Regions from separate parts of the Arthrobacter sp. 'calajunan' genome, predicted to be linked through region 1. Evidence: riboswitches for the same ligand, from Rfam matches in the RefSeq annotation. Region 1 holds a riboswitch; the other holds the start of a gene.
The links. A riboswitch is a leader RNA that binds a small molecule or an ion and turns the genes downstream of it on or off. The one in region 1 is predicted to bind S-adenosylmethionine.

Region 1 (6,808 bases):
TTCCGGATCCGCGGGACGGCCGGGCTCAGCTGGTCTCCGCCACCGATGAGGCCCGCGAGAAATGGAGTTCCAGTGGCGACATGCTGCGCCAGCAATTACGAAACCACCTCAGCGACTGGAACCACGACGATCTGGAAGAATTCGGCATTCTCATGCACCGGCTCAACTCGACCTTTGACGACATCGTGTAGGCGCTCCGGACCCTGAACACGCGAAAGGCGGATTTCTGATCAAATTTTTTGATCAGAAATCCGCCTTTCGCTGTACAGCAGCAAAACGACCTACTGCATCAAAGCCAGGAAGTCATCCGCGCTCAGCACCGAGGACTGTGCCGCATCCGTCTGCTCGCCCAGTACGTCGTTGAATAGTGCTGTCTTTTTTGCCTGCAGGGCCAGCACCTTGGATTCGATGGTGTCCTTGGCAACCAGCCTGTAGACGTACACCGGCTTGGTCTGGCCGATGCGGTGCGCACGGTCGATGGCCTGCGCTTCGGCCGCCGGGTTCCACCAGGGATCCAGCAAGATGCAGTAGTCGGCGGTGGTCAGATTGATGCCGAAGCCGCCGGACTTCAGCGATATGAAGAAGACCGGGAATTGCCCGTCGGTGAACCCGTCAATCATGTCCTTGCGCTTGGGACCGCTGGTCGCGCCGTCCAGGTAACCGTGGTCGATTCCGAGTTCCACCGCAATGTCTTTCGCCTTGCCCAAGAAGCTGGTGAACTGGCTGAAGACCAAGATCTTGTGCCCCTCGGCGACTGCGTCCGCCATGAGCTCGCGCAACATCTCCAACTTGGCGCTGGGAGCATTTCCCTCATCAACCAGGGAAGGGTCAAGCGCCAGTTGCCGGAGCAGGGTCAATGACTGCAGGATCTTGAACCGGTTGGAATCCACGTCATCCACCAGTCCCAGCACTTCCTGGCGCACCCGCTGGAAACGGCGGTCATAGGCCTTGCGGTGCGCCGGTTCCAGCTCGACTTCCAGTACTTGCTCGGTCTTGGCGGGAAGCTCCGGGACTACCTGTTCCTTGGTACGGCGCAGCACAAACGGGCGCAACCTCTTCTTCAGCCGTTCCAGCCGTTCCGAGTCGCCGTCGGAAATCTGCTTCTGGTAGTTGTCCTTGAATGCCTTCTGGCCGCCAAGCAGACCGGGCGCAGCCAGCGAGACCAGGGCCCACAGCTCCATCAGGTTATTCTCCATCGGGGTACCGGTCACCACCAGCTTGCACGGAACCGACAGCTGGCGCGTCTGCTTGTATCCCTTGGACGTGTGGTTCTTCAGCTGCTGCGCCTCATCGAGAATCAGCACGGAGAACCCTGCCTCCTCGAATTCTTCGAATGACAACCGGAAAATGGCGTAGCTGGTGACCACCAGTTGGGCATCGCCGATTTGCTCGACAATGCTCTTCCCTGCCTTTTTGGCCGTGGAGGTGATGGACTGGACCCGCATCTGCGGGGTGAAACGATGCGCTTCGTTAACCCAGTTGCCAACAACAGAGGTCGGAGCGATCACCAGGAACTTCTGCTCCGGGTTCTCGGTGCGGGCCTGTTCGAGGCCTGCCAGCAGCTGGACGGTCTTACCCAGGCCCATGTCGTCCGCCAGCACCCCGCCCAGCGAATGCGTGCGCAGGAAGTTCAGCCAGGCGGCGCCTTGCTCCTGGTACGGTCGCAGTTGCGCCGTGAACGAGTCGGGGAGGTCGATCTTCTCCAGCTGCGCGCCATTGGTCAGTTCAGACATGGTCTGGAACCACTGGTTTTCCTGGGCTTCGATGATGCCCAAGTCCACCAATTCCTGCCACCAGTCGATGCTCAAGCGGTGGATTCGGATGCTGTTGCCGGACACGGTGCCCAGTTCCCCGGCTTCCTGGACCAGCTGGCGCAGCTGGTGGAATTCCGGTCCGTCAATCGGAATCACCGTCATGTCCTCAAGGACCAGATACTCGTCCCCCATGGTCAGTGCGGAAAGCAGTTCGGCGAACGGCACCTTCAGCCCGTTGATGGACACCTCGACGGCCAGATCGAACCAGTCTCCGGTGCTCTCCCCCGCTTCGATGCTCACCGTGGCCGGTTCGGAATTCAGTGAATAGCTCGGCAACTGCTCGTGGCCGGTGATGAGGATATCCGGGTGTTCCTCAAGCAACGGAAGGAGGTACATGACGAATTCAATGGCTTGGCTCTTGGAGAGTTCTTGTTCTGGGAAGACACCGTTCTTGGTCGTCTGGCCCAGTGGTTGGTCCCCGCCGAGCTTGTCGTTCACCGAGCTGATGATCTCGCGTTCAACCGACTTCTGGCGTGGCGATTTGGGCGGATATTTCCACGCAAAGCTCATGGTCAAACCAGTGCCAGTTTCAGTCAGCTGAAGCTGGAGCACCGGGCGTGCCGGCTGGGGAACCCTGTAGCTGGCATCTTCGCTGCGCACCGGTGCCACCTGCCGAAGGGAGTTCAGGTACCCACTTTCGAAGTCCTCGATGTCTTTGGTCGGAACCATCATTGCGCCGGCGCTGATGAGATCCCTCAGCTCCGGCCCTACCGCGTCTTCCAGCGGTGCCAGTGAAAGATTTTTCGCCTTGTCCAGCGGTTTGTCGGCAAAGGCAATCATGGACGGCGGGTTGCCCAATGCCAAGACGTTATCCGTTTCGCCGTTCGGACCGCGGAAAATGCCTTCAATGGTCAGGCCGCTGTCGTTTCGCCGCAAGTCGAGAAAGGCTGAACCGGAAAGATCCGCAAAAGACACCTCGCTGCGGTTGCTGGCGTTGCCGTTGACAATGTGAATTCCGGTTTCATGGATCAGGTCGAAGGCTTCGCGCAGGTCTTTTCCGGGCAAGTTGTTCAGGATGATCCAGTCGGTCGCATCCCAGACATGGCCATATTGGTCATGCTGGGATCGTTCGTTGAGCATGACCAATTCGTTGGCGGCGCGGCGCTGCTCCTTGGCGAACCTGTCGTCAAATGGCAGCTTACGCCAAGATACTCCGGTCTGGACCCAGGGGCTGCGGGTTCCCCTGCGGGCCGGACGCGCGTTGAGGTTCAAGGTCGGCCGGCCAAATCGAGTGGCGGGGATGACTTTGAGGATCAGTCCCAGTGGTTCCTCTTCAAGGTCGTTTTCGTGCTCAGCACCGGCAGGCACCTGCGGAAGCAGCCGCTTCAGGGTCCGTTCCCATTGCGGGGCCTGCGGAGCTTTCCAGGTGTCTTCTGTCCTGACTACATCCGAAACTGCGAAGCCGCCGCTGCCGATCTGGGTTGCTTCCACGAGCAACGCTGCGACATCCGCGCAGGAATATTCTTCCGGATGCGCATCGCAACGGCTGCTGAAGCTGATGCTCGTGCCCTCGATGGAAAGCTGGACCACGACGAAGGCCCGGAGAACCCAGCCGGAAACGATCGAACGACCGGGCATCTGCCGACGGTCTGAAATGGTCACCTGCCCGGAATTGGCCATCAGCCACCCTTGGCTGTACTCGCCTTCGGTGACCAGGGTTTGAGCGGCGACGGGGGTCAGCTGGTATTCCATGCTCACAACTTCTCGGGTAGGAGGCCGCGCCGTAACTGCGCGGAGTTCGTGATCAATTCTATCGACGCAATGGACAGTTCTTCCTGTGACGAAACATGAAGAAAGCTATTTACCAACCACGAAGAAACCCGGTAGAAAAGTAACTACTGAATCACGAGTTCCAATCACACAAGCCCTGGCTGGTTGGACGGCAACCCTATTCGCGTCATTGTGCGGGGTGCTCCAGGTGATGATTCGACGGATCTGAAAGACAGGTTCGTAAGCGATGGCGCCCCTTTGCGCCAGAAAGGGGATTATTTCCTCATGTCTACCGCAGCTTCCACCCTTTCCGTTGCCGAAGATCGTTCAGCCCGCCTACAGCAGGCCGGCACCGGCTGGGGAGAACGCATCTCCGCTGCTCCGGACAGCGCCAAACTGACCTTCACCGTTCAGGGCGAGGGCTTCGGCTCGGTGGCCAGCAACATCGTTTCGGGCCAACACACCTTTACCGTCGACGAGCCAGCTGCTCTGGGCGGCGACGATCTGGCAGCGAGCCCGGTCGAATACGCGCTGGGCGCATTGATCTCCTGCCAGGTCGTTGTCTACCGTCTTTATGCAGAGCAGCTGAACATCCAGGTCGACGACGTGAAGATCGTGGCCAACGGAAACCTGGACGTGCGCGGCCTGTTCGGCATCGACAAGTCGATCCGCCCCGGCTTCACCTCGGTGGATCTCGATGTGCAGATCACCGGCCCGGAAACCGCTGAGCGCTACGACGAATTGCGCCAGGCAGTCGACGCCCACTGCCCGGTTCTGGATCTGTTCGCCAATCCGGTGCCGGTGAGCACAAAGATCTCGCTGGTTTCCAACAACTAGCTGATCAGCATGGCGTTGCCCGCTTCACGGGCGACGCCATGCTTTACACAGAGCCTTGTTTCCACGGCGTGGCACTCATAGGCTGACTGCGAAGGCTAAGGACCGGAAGAAGCTGCCATGTCTGCGCCGAAAATTGTCCAGTGGGACCCAAGGATCCCGAGGCGTCTCGGCAGTGTTGCGACCGGAGAGCAGAACCGCACGGCCATGAAGCAAAACGCCATCGAGATCGGCGGCTACATCCCGCTGAGGGACTGGTGCTGTGCTGGGGAAACGCGTCAACGGATCTGACCACCTGTCTGATGAATGAGTGGGTCTACGACCGCAAGATGACCGATGAAGGAACTGGTCAGCCTGCTGAGCAATTGGACAGTAAGCGAACTAACCACAATTACGACCAGACTCGGCATCCCTGCGAGTCTGCTTCACGCCTGGTCGATGCCGTTTCCGACGGATACTGTGCTCCCCTGCACCGCTAGTTTCCGACCGGCTGGTCGCTATAAAGGATGTAGAGATTTCTAGGGTACGTATTCCTGCCGGCAAACGTGTGAGCACCATGGGGGCGTCGGCCAACCGCGACGAAAGCGCTTTCGGAGATCCCGACGACATCCTCCTCGACCGGCATCCCAGCCTGAACTCGCTTTACGGGGCAGGGATCCACAACTGCCCCGGTGCGCCCCTGGCACGGCTGGAACTGCGGGTATTGATCGAAGAACTGATCTTGCGCGTCCACCGGCTGGTGTCCATCGAGAACGATCCGCCGGTCCGCGCCCACTTCCCCGGCAGTGGATTCAGCAAGCTTCCGCTGATCATCTGGTAGTTGGTCGCCAATTTGTCGGAAGAACCGGATAGATTCTAGTCAACAATTAGCTCATCGCACCGGGGAGTCCTGACCTAATGACCGACTACCGCTCTTTCGACCGCACACAACTGATTTCCCGCTACGGCCAGTTGACGTCACCCGAGCAGGCTTGGGCCTGCATGGATATGACTCGTCAGAAACTAATCGACATGATTCACCAGCATGAGCCATTCGAGGAACAGCTTAGGCCCCATTTCCCACCAAACGCGCTGCTGAACCGCCAGCGCAACGAAATCGGTGCCGAGATGCCCTTCACGCTGGGATCCGAAAAGAAGTTGTACTTCTGCTGGGAGCCTGACGCGATCGGTGCCGCAGCCTACCTCGATGTGTCCAGGATGGATCAACGCGTCTGGAATATCGGGGAAGAAATTTCGGCAGGCACCATGGTACTTACCGTCCTTGCCACGACGCCGCCGTTGGTTATGGCATTGGAAACTGTGAAATCATTAGAAGGGCGAACCTACGATGTCCGCCGTGAGGCAACATTCGCCCAGCCGATTTCGTTGCTGGACCTCGAACAGCTGTGCGATTCCGGGCTGCCTCGATCTTCGCAGGCGCTCAATCCCCAGCTCGCGGAGCGCGTTCTCAACGCGTTGACCGGGCTCGTTGAAAATCCGCGCCCGTTGTACCTCGATGCGGGAGCCTGCGGGGTCGATAGCGAGTCGGAAGCTACAGCCACGGTGCATGCCTTGGCCCTCGCGCAGCGACATGATTCAGAAACCGACTACTGCGACGGCTGCCAGACTAATATCAAGGGCAGGAGTACGGTTCACTTCTTCCGCGATCGTCATGTCGATCTGCATTGGGACATCCAGGACCATGTTGATGACGCAGCGTTGCTATGCGCCGATTGCCACCGGCTGATGCACGCACCCACGCTCAAGCATCTCCAGAGAATGCTCGTTGCCTGCCCGGGCTGCGGAGCCCGGAATCCGAAGGAATATTTCTGGGGTATGCCGGCCTTCCCGCCTGATGAAGAGGAATACGTCGTTGGCGGCTGCGCCATTCCGAACCCTCCGGTGCCGAGGTATTCCTGCCGCAACTGCGAACTGAGCTTCGGTGAGCATCCCCATTGGGTGTCGGAACCATTGGCCGACTGATTCCTAGTCTTGCCCAGTGACATGCAGACGCAAAAAGCCGAGGCCTTCAATCCATTCTTGGATCGAAGGCCTCGGCTTTGGTCTTGCTATCGGGTTTGCGAGTAGAACCAGTTGATGTGTTCTTCGAGCAGCTGGGCCGCGCGCTCGCGCTGGTCCGTGGCGAACGCGTGGTGGATCGCCTTGTGCTGGCGGCGCAGCGTGCGCACGATCGGCTGCCAGGACTCGTCATCCGGGATCGACGCGGCCACGTAGTCGCTGATCGAGTTGCGCAGCGACTCCATCATGGATTCGACCACCGCATTGCCTGCCGTGGAAGCCAGCAGCACGTGGAACTCCGCATCGATGCGGTGGAACTCGTCGCGCGAAAGCTGCGGGTCGTCCATGCGCATGATCAGCACGGCGGTGCGGTCCAGGACCTGCTGCGCGTACACGGTGTCCCGCGGGTGCATCTGCGCGGCCCAGGTTTCCAGCAGGATGCGTGATTCCAC
Region 2 (6,808 bases), on a different contig from region 1:
GTGATCGGGCCGAAGCCGCCCACGCCAACCCATTCGGCCAGCTGGCGCACGGTCCACGGGTTGCCCTCGTCGCCGCTGGCCTTCTGGAAGGTGGCCACGGAAGACTGGATGGCGTTGGACTTCACGTCGGCGCCGATGACCTCGTCCGGGTTGAAGGTGGACAAATCGATGCCCATCCAGCCGGAGATCAGCACCATGGCGCCCTCGATGTCCGCATAGGACTTGTAGTCCTCATACTTGGCCTGGGCTGCTGCCGAATCCTCGGCGGTGATGATGGTCTGCATCGCGAAGATCTTGATGTCGTAGCGGCCGCGGCCCGCGGCCTCGGCATGGTCGCGGATCTTGGTGACGGTGTCCTTGAGCATTTCGCGGGTCGGGCTGGTCACGAAAACCGCCTCCGCGTTCTGCGCGGCGAACTTCAGGCCGCGCGGCGAGGTGCCTGCCTGGTAGATGACCGGGGTGCGCTGGGTGCTCGGCTCGGTAATGGCGATGCCCGGAACCTTGAAGTACTTGCCATCGTGGTTGATCGGGTGCACCTTGGCCGGGTCGGTGTAGACGCCGGTTTCCTTGTCGGCCTGCACCGCGTCGTCTTCCCAGGAGCCTTCGAGCAGCTTGTAGACCACCTCGAGGTATTCGTCCGCATGGTCGTAGCGCTCATCGTGCTCCATCTGGTCTTCCTGGCCCATGTTGCGGGCGGCCGAAGGCAGGTAGCCGGTGACCACGTTCCAGCCCACGCGGCCGTTGGTCAGGTGGTCGAGGGTGGCCAGGCGGCGGGCGAAGGGATACGGGTGCTCGTAGGCGGTGCCGGCGGTGACGCCGAAGCCGAGGTTCTCGGTCACCGCGGCCATGGCGGAGACCAGCAGGAACGGGTCGTTGACCGGGGCCTGGGCGCCGGTGCGCAGCGGGGACTCGTTGGTGCCGTTGTACACGTCGTAGGTGCCCAGCACGTCGGCGATGAACAGGCCGTCGAACTTGCCCTTTTCCAGCACCTTGGCCAGGTGGGTCCAGTAGCCGATGGTCTTGTAGTCGGCGGCCTTGTCCTTCGGGTGGCGCCACAGGCCCGGGGACTGGTGGGCGACGCAGTTCATGTCGAAGGCGTTGAAGAGGATTTCCCGCTTCGCGTTGTGTGGCTGGTTCTCGCTCATGGATGTGCCCCTTGTTCGTGGTTGAGAAGTGGAAGTCTGGTGGGTGCGCGGCGCGGCGGCCGCTAGCCGGCGTGGTGCCCGGTGGGTGCGGCGAGGTCGCCGGTGACCGAGAGGCGCTGGGGCTGGACCCCGTTGATCTCGTAGTCCCCCACGATGCGCGCCTTGTAGATGGCAGGGTTGTGGGTGGCGATGGTGCGCGCGTTGCGCCAATGCCGGTCCATGTTGCAGCTGCTGCGGGTGGACGAGGCGCCCAGCCCGTCGAAGAGCTTGCTGGTGGCGCTGATGACCAGCGGCTGCACGATGGTCTGCGCCCGGTTGGCGGCCAGCTCGCAGACCGCAAATCGCTCCTCCGCGTTCAGCTGCGCGTCCTGCAGCGCGGCTTCGACCTCCAGCACCGCTCCGATGACCACCGAGTCCGCGGCGAAGACCTCCGCGGAGACCTCCCCCACCAGCTGCAGCACCTGCGGTTCGCGGTGCACCGGGACGCCGGTGCCGGTGGTGAAGCTGCGGGTGCGCGCCTGCACCGAGCTGCGCATGTCGTTCAGCGCCGCGCGGCCGATGCCTGCCTGCACCGCCATGAGCACCAGCTGGAAGATCGAGGCCTCGGGGTCGTTGGGATCCTCCGGCATGAAGCTGTCCACCGGCACCTGGTGGAACTCGGTGGTTCCGGTGCCGGTCAGCCCCTGGCCGAAGCCGTCCCAGTCGTCCAGGATCTTCACCCCGCTGTGCTGGGTGGAGACCACGGCGATCTGGCGTCCCGGGCGCTCCGGATGGGCCACCGCGACGGTGGTCCAGTCAGCGAAAATGGTGCCGGTGCAGTAGTACTTCTCGCCGTTGACCACCCAGCGGCCGTCGACCTGGCTGGCCTTGGTATTCAGCGTGCCCAGCGCGTTGCCGCCGCTTTCGGTGTAGGCGTTGCCGACGATCTGCCCGGCCGCGATGCGGGCGAACCACTTGGCCTTCAGCTGCTCGTCCTGCAGGCGCAGCACGTCCTCGACGAAGGCAATGTGCGCGCGCCAGAGCTGGCCGATATGGGAATCGGCCTCGGAAAGCTCGATGAGCAGGCGCAAGACGTCGCTGAGTCGGGCCCCGTGGCCGCCGTCGGCGACCGGCAGGCGCAGCGCCCCGAAGCGGTCGCGGTTCAGCAGGCCCACCTGCTCGAAGGGCAGGATGCGGTTGCGGTCGCGCTCCTTGGCGCCGGCGGCGATCTGGGCGAACACCGGACGGAAAATCGCTGCAAGGCGCTCGTAGTCTTCGTCGGCCCCCGGCCCCGGAGTCACCTTGAGCAGCTGGCGGGTCGGACGGTCTTCGGTGAACTCGTCGAGCTCCAGCGCATTGCCGGTGCCCGGGGTGCTCAGCGTGTTGAAGTCCACCTCAAAATCATTTTGGGGTGCGCCAAAAGACATAAAAAGTCCTCGATTCTTTCCATCGATCCTGGCGGTAGCACCGTCCCTGTCATGGGTGGTTGCTGCGGCGTCGTGGAGCCAGATCTCTCAGCCGCTCTGGATGGGTCGTAACCATTTGTAGCCGTAACAATCGGGCGGCTCCAAGCCCCGAAGTCATATTTCGTCGCTGAAAACGCACGGGTGGCAGGGGCTCGCGAGTGCCGATTGCCGCGAACCGCCGAAGATGACCCAAAGAAGAGGGGCAAAGATCGATCAAACCAACGCTCAATGAAATAAATAACGAAATATCCCACAGATTACGCGCTTACATCGAATATTTTTCATGTTACGCAGGATTTGCAATGAAATCGTTCGAATGCGTGTAATGGATGCGTAACCATCCCGAGCGGCCGAGAGATCTGGCTCTACGACGCCGCAGCAACCACCGTTGAATTCCCGGAATTCACGGCCGGTGCTACCGCCAGGACCGATGGAGATGATCATGGCTTCTGCCGATCTGCGCCATTCCGCGCCCTCAGAAAACGCTTCGTTCAACAAACGAATTCGTGCCAAAGGAACTTGGCAGGGATCCATGCGAACGACCGTCGAAACACGCAATTTCAGCTATGACATCGACGAACCTGTGCCAGTCGGCGGTACTGATACGGCCCCGACACCCATGGAGTTCGTCATCGGAGCACTGAACGGGTGCGTCTCCGTCGTGGTAGAGCAAGTCGCCAAAGAACTCGGCGTTCCCTTCACCGCGTTGCAGACCTACGCCATCGCCACGCAGGACACGCGAGGCTTCGCGGGAACTGCGGATGTTTCGCCGTTCTTCCACTCTTGCCGGCTTGAAATCCACCTCGAAACATCACTAGCCGATGCGCTTCTGCTTGACGAGCTGAAAGCTCAGGTCCACAAACGCTGCCCTGCAATCAATCTGGTGCTCGCTGCCGGCGTCTCACTGGATACCGCATGGGTTTTCGCCGAGAAAGTTCATGAAGATGACGCGGAGACAGCATGCAACGCCGCGTTGGGTTACGCAACGCTGAAGAAGGAGGCGCGGGTATGAGCGCCGCAGGATTCTGGACTATCGGTTTCGCCCTGATCTACACCGTGCTCGTCCTGTTCGGCGGACGTATTGTGCAGCGCAGAAATGCCGCAGCCAGCGGCGGATTCTTCGTCGGCGGACGGTCCTTCAGCCCCTGGACAGTTGCGTTCTGCATCACCGGGTTGTTCTCGGGTTCGTCCTATATCGCCATCATGGAGTTGAGCTACCGCACGGGTATTTCCGCGTTGTGGTACGGCGTCGCCGAAACCGTACAGATCCTCCTCATCGCGTTGTTACTGGTCAAGCCCCTGCGCGAAAAACTGGTGGTCACGGTCACGGGTATCATCGGCGACAGGTTCGGCCGCGCGGCCAAGGGCATCTCGGGACTTATCACCGCCTTCACCTTCCCTATGTGGTCGGTGGCAACTACCATTGCTTTCGCCTCCGCACTGAGCGCCTTCACCGGCATCAGCCTGCATCTGGCAGTGATCTTCACGGCCCTGTTGCTGCTGGCTTATCTATCAGGCGGCGGCATGCGCTCGGTGGCATTCAACCAAACCATGAACTGCATCGCATTTATCGGCATGCTCCTGGTGGGCGCCTACGCAATTCTGGCCAAGCCTGGCATTGCAGGCCTCAAGGATTTCGCCGCGGCTGACCCGGCAATGTTCGATCTCGGCAACGCCGGAGTCTCGCTCATTGCAGCATGGTTCGGCACCTTCATCGTCAATGTCCCGCTGGCGCAGGCAGCCTTCCAGATGACGCTGTCCTGCCGCACCCCGGCAGACGGCCAGAAGGGCCTGTACACGGCCGCTATTTTCGGTATTCCGTTCATTCTGATCGGTGCCCTCATCGGCACTTCCGCCGCCGTCATCAACCCGAACCAGCAGCTTCCGCTGGTTGCGATCCCGCACTACCTTGAACAGGTGCTCCCTGCGCCGCTGGTTGGATTGTTCTTCCTGGGGGTCTGGGCCTGCGCCATGGGCTGGGCTGGACCATGCCAGTTCTCCGGCGCCACGTCGATGGGCAAGGACTTTGGCAGCGCGGTCAATCCGAAGGCGAGCGAAGCACAGCTCATTCGCTATACCCGCTGGTCATTGGTGGCTTTGACCGCCTTGATGATCATCTTCAGCATCCTGCGCACCGAGCAGTCGGCCTGGTGGAACATCCTTGCCTGGACCCTGCGCAACGGCGCAACTCTGGCCCCGGTACTTGCCGTGTTCTTCTGGCCGCTGGCCACCCGAAAGGCTGTCTACGCTTCCATGATTACCGGTTTCACCGCCGGCGTACTCTGGAACCATGTCGGCGGCTGGTCCGCCACGGCATTCTTCTTGGGGACGCATCCGGTCTGGGTCGGCATGATCGCAAACCTGACGACTCTGGTTCTCGTGACCTTGGCAACCACCCGCTGGCAGCTGAATGCGGCTCCATCCCGACGCCGTATCTCGCTTCGGTTTACGGCGGGCGCCGTGGCCGCACTGGTCGCCCTACTGCTGAGCTACGACTGGCTCAAGGGCTACGGCCTGGTCGGTATGGGCATCTTCATTGTTGTTTTCTGCAGCTCGATGGCACTGTTCTTCGGCACCGAATCCACTGCCCGCAAGGAACAGTCCACCGAATCGCCAGATGGATTTGCCGAAACCGATTCACCGGCCCCAACGGCACAAACCGTATAACCGCATCACGCACGCGATTCACACCCTTCCAACGGGCCACTAGCTCGCGTCCACCCAACCTGGAGAAAATATGGCTGACATCTTGTCCGCTCCTGTATTAGACAAAATTTCATCCGACCAAGATCTCACCAACCGGGACAAAGCCCGCCACGAATTCTGGGACGAGGCGGCAAACCTTCTGGATTGGGAAACCCCCTGGCACACTACCAGCCAGATCATTCCGGCGGATCCCCAGGCCCAGCGCGGCCCGCAGATCTCCTGGTATCTGGGCGGCACGCTGAACGCCGCAGTGAACTGCGCGGACCGCCACGTGGCCGCCGGCAACGGGGACAAGGTGGCCCTGTACTTCGAGGGCGAACCGGGCGACCGCATCGCGGTCACCTACAAGAACCTGCAAGAACGCGTCTCGCAGGCCGCCAACGCGCTGCTGGAGCTGGGCATCACCAAGGGCGACCGCGTGGTCATCTACCTGCCGGTGCTCATCGAAACCGTGGTGATCACCTTGGCCTGCGCCCGCATCGGCGCCATCCACTCGCTGGTCTTCGGCGGGTTCTCCGCAGAGGCCCTGAAATTCCGCGTGGAAGACACCAAGGCGAAGCTGCTGGTCACCACCGACGGGCAGTTCCGCCGCGGCACCTCGGTGCCGGTGAAGGACAATGCCGACCAGGCCGTGTCCGGGGAGAACAGCATCGAGAAGGTGCTGGTCATCCGCCGCACCGGCGATGACATCGCTTGGACCGAAGGCCGCGACGTGTGGTGGCACGAGGTCGTCGAGACCCAGTCCACCGAGCACACCCCACAGTTCTTCGACTCCGAGACGCCGCTGTTCATCATGTACACCTCCGGAACCACCGGCCAGCCCAAGGGCCTGGTGCACACCACCGGCGGCTACCTCACCCAGGCGGCCTACAGCTACAACCTGCTGTTCGCCAACCCCGACCGGACCCAGCGCGCCGACGACGTGCACTGGTGCACCGCGGACCTGGCCTGGGTCACCGCGCACACCTACGAGATCTACGGTCCACTGGCCAACGGCGTCACCCAGGTCATCTATGAGGGCGTGCCGAATGCCCCGCACCCGGGACGCCACTTCGAGATCATCGAACGCTACCGCGTGACCAGCTACTACACCGCGCCGACCCTGGTCCGTTCGCTGATGGGCTGGTTCCCGGACGGCATCCCTGCCAGCTATGACCTGTCCTCGATCAAGATCGGCGGCACCGTAGGCGAATCGGTGAACCCCGAGGCCTGGCGCTGGCTGCGCTCCCAGGTAGGCCGCGACACCGCCGAAGGCATCGCCATGGTGGATACCTGGTGGCAGTCGGAGTCCGGGGCGACCATCCTCTCCCCGCTGCCCACCGACACCCACTTCAAGCCGGGCTGCGCCGCGCGCGCCCTGCCCGGGGTGAGCGTGGACATCGTGGATGCAGCGGGGAACACCGTGGGGCCGAACCAGCAGGGAAACATCGTCATCACCGAGACCGGGCCGTCCATGGCCCGCACCGTGTGGGGCAACCCGCAGCGCTACTACACCAGCTACTGGCAGCAATA

Region 2: linked by a shared signal. The riboswitch ahead of RF641_RS12385 (acyl-CoA dehydrogenase family protein) and the one ahead of RF641_RS06360 (OsmC family protein) in region 1 are both predicted to bind S-adenosylmethionine.

What each region holds. Positions count from the first base shown of each region.
Region 1 covers NZ_JBKZDY010000003.1:321,683-328,490, reverse strand. The annotation lists gene RF641_RS06370 (MarR family winged helix-turn-helix transcriptional regulator) at 1-191, shown strand, start outside; gene RF641_RS06365 (DEAD/DEAH box helicase) at 282-3,506, opposite strand; SAM riboswitch class IV at 3,656-3,777, shown strand; gene RF641_RS06360 (OsmC family protein) at 3,810-4,361, shown strand; gene RF641_RS06355 (cytochrome P450) at 4,771-5,178, shown strand; gene RF641_RS06350 (hypothetical protein) at 5,256-6,320, shown strand; gene RF641_RS06345 (FadR/GntR family transcriptional regulator) at 6,407-6,808, opposite strand, start outside.
Region 2 covers NZ_JBKZDY010000007.1:103,139-109,946, reverse strand. The annotation lists gene RF641_RS12390 (LLM class flavin-dependent oxidoreductase) at 1-1,145, opposite strand, end outside; gene RF641_RS12385 (acyl-CoA dehydrogenase family protein) at 1,208-2,518, opposite strand; SAM riboswitch class I at 2,568-2,658, opposite strand; SAM riboswitch class I at 2,925-3,027, shown strand; gene RF641_RS12380 (OsmC family protein) at 3,033-3,602, shown strand; gene RF641_RS12375 (sodium:solute symporter family protein) at 3,599-5,257, shown strand; gene acs (acetate--CoA ligase) at 5,328-6,808, shown strand, end outside.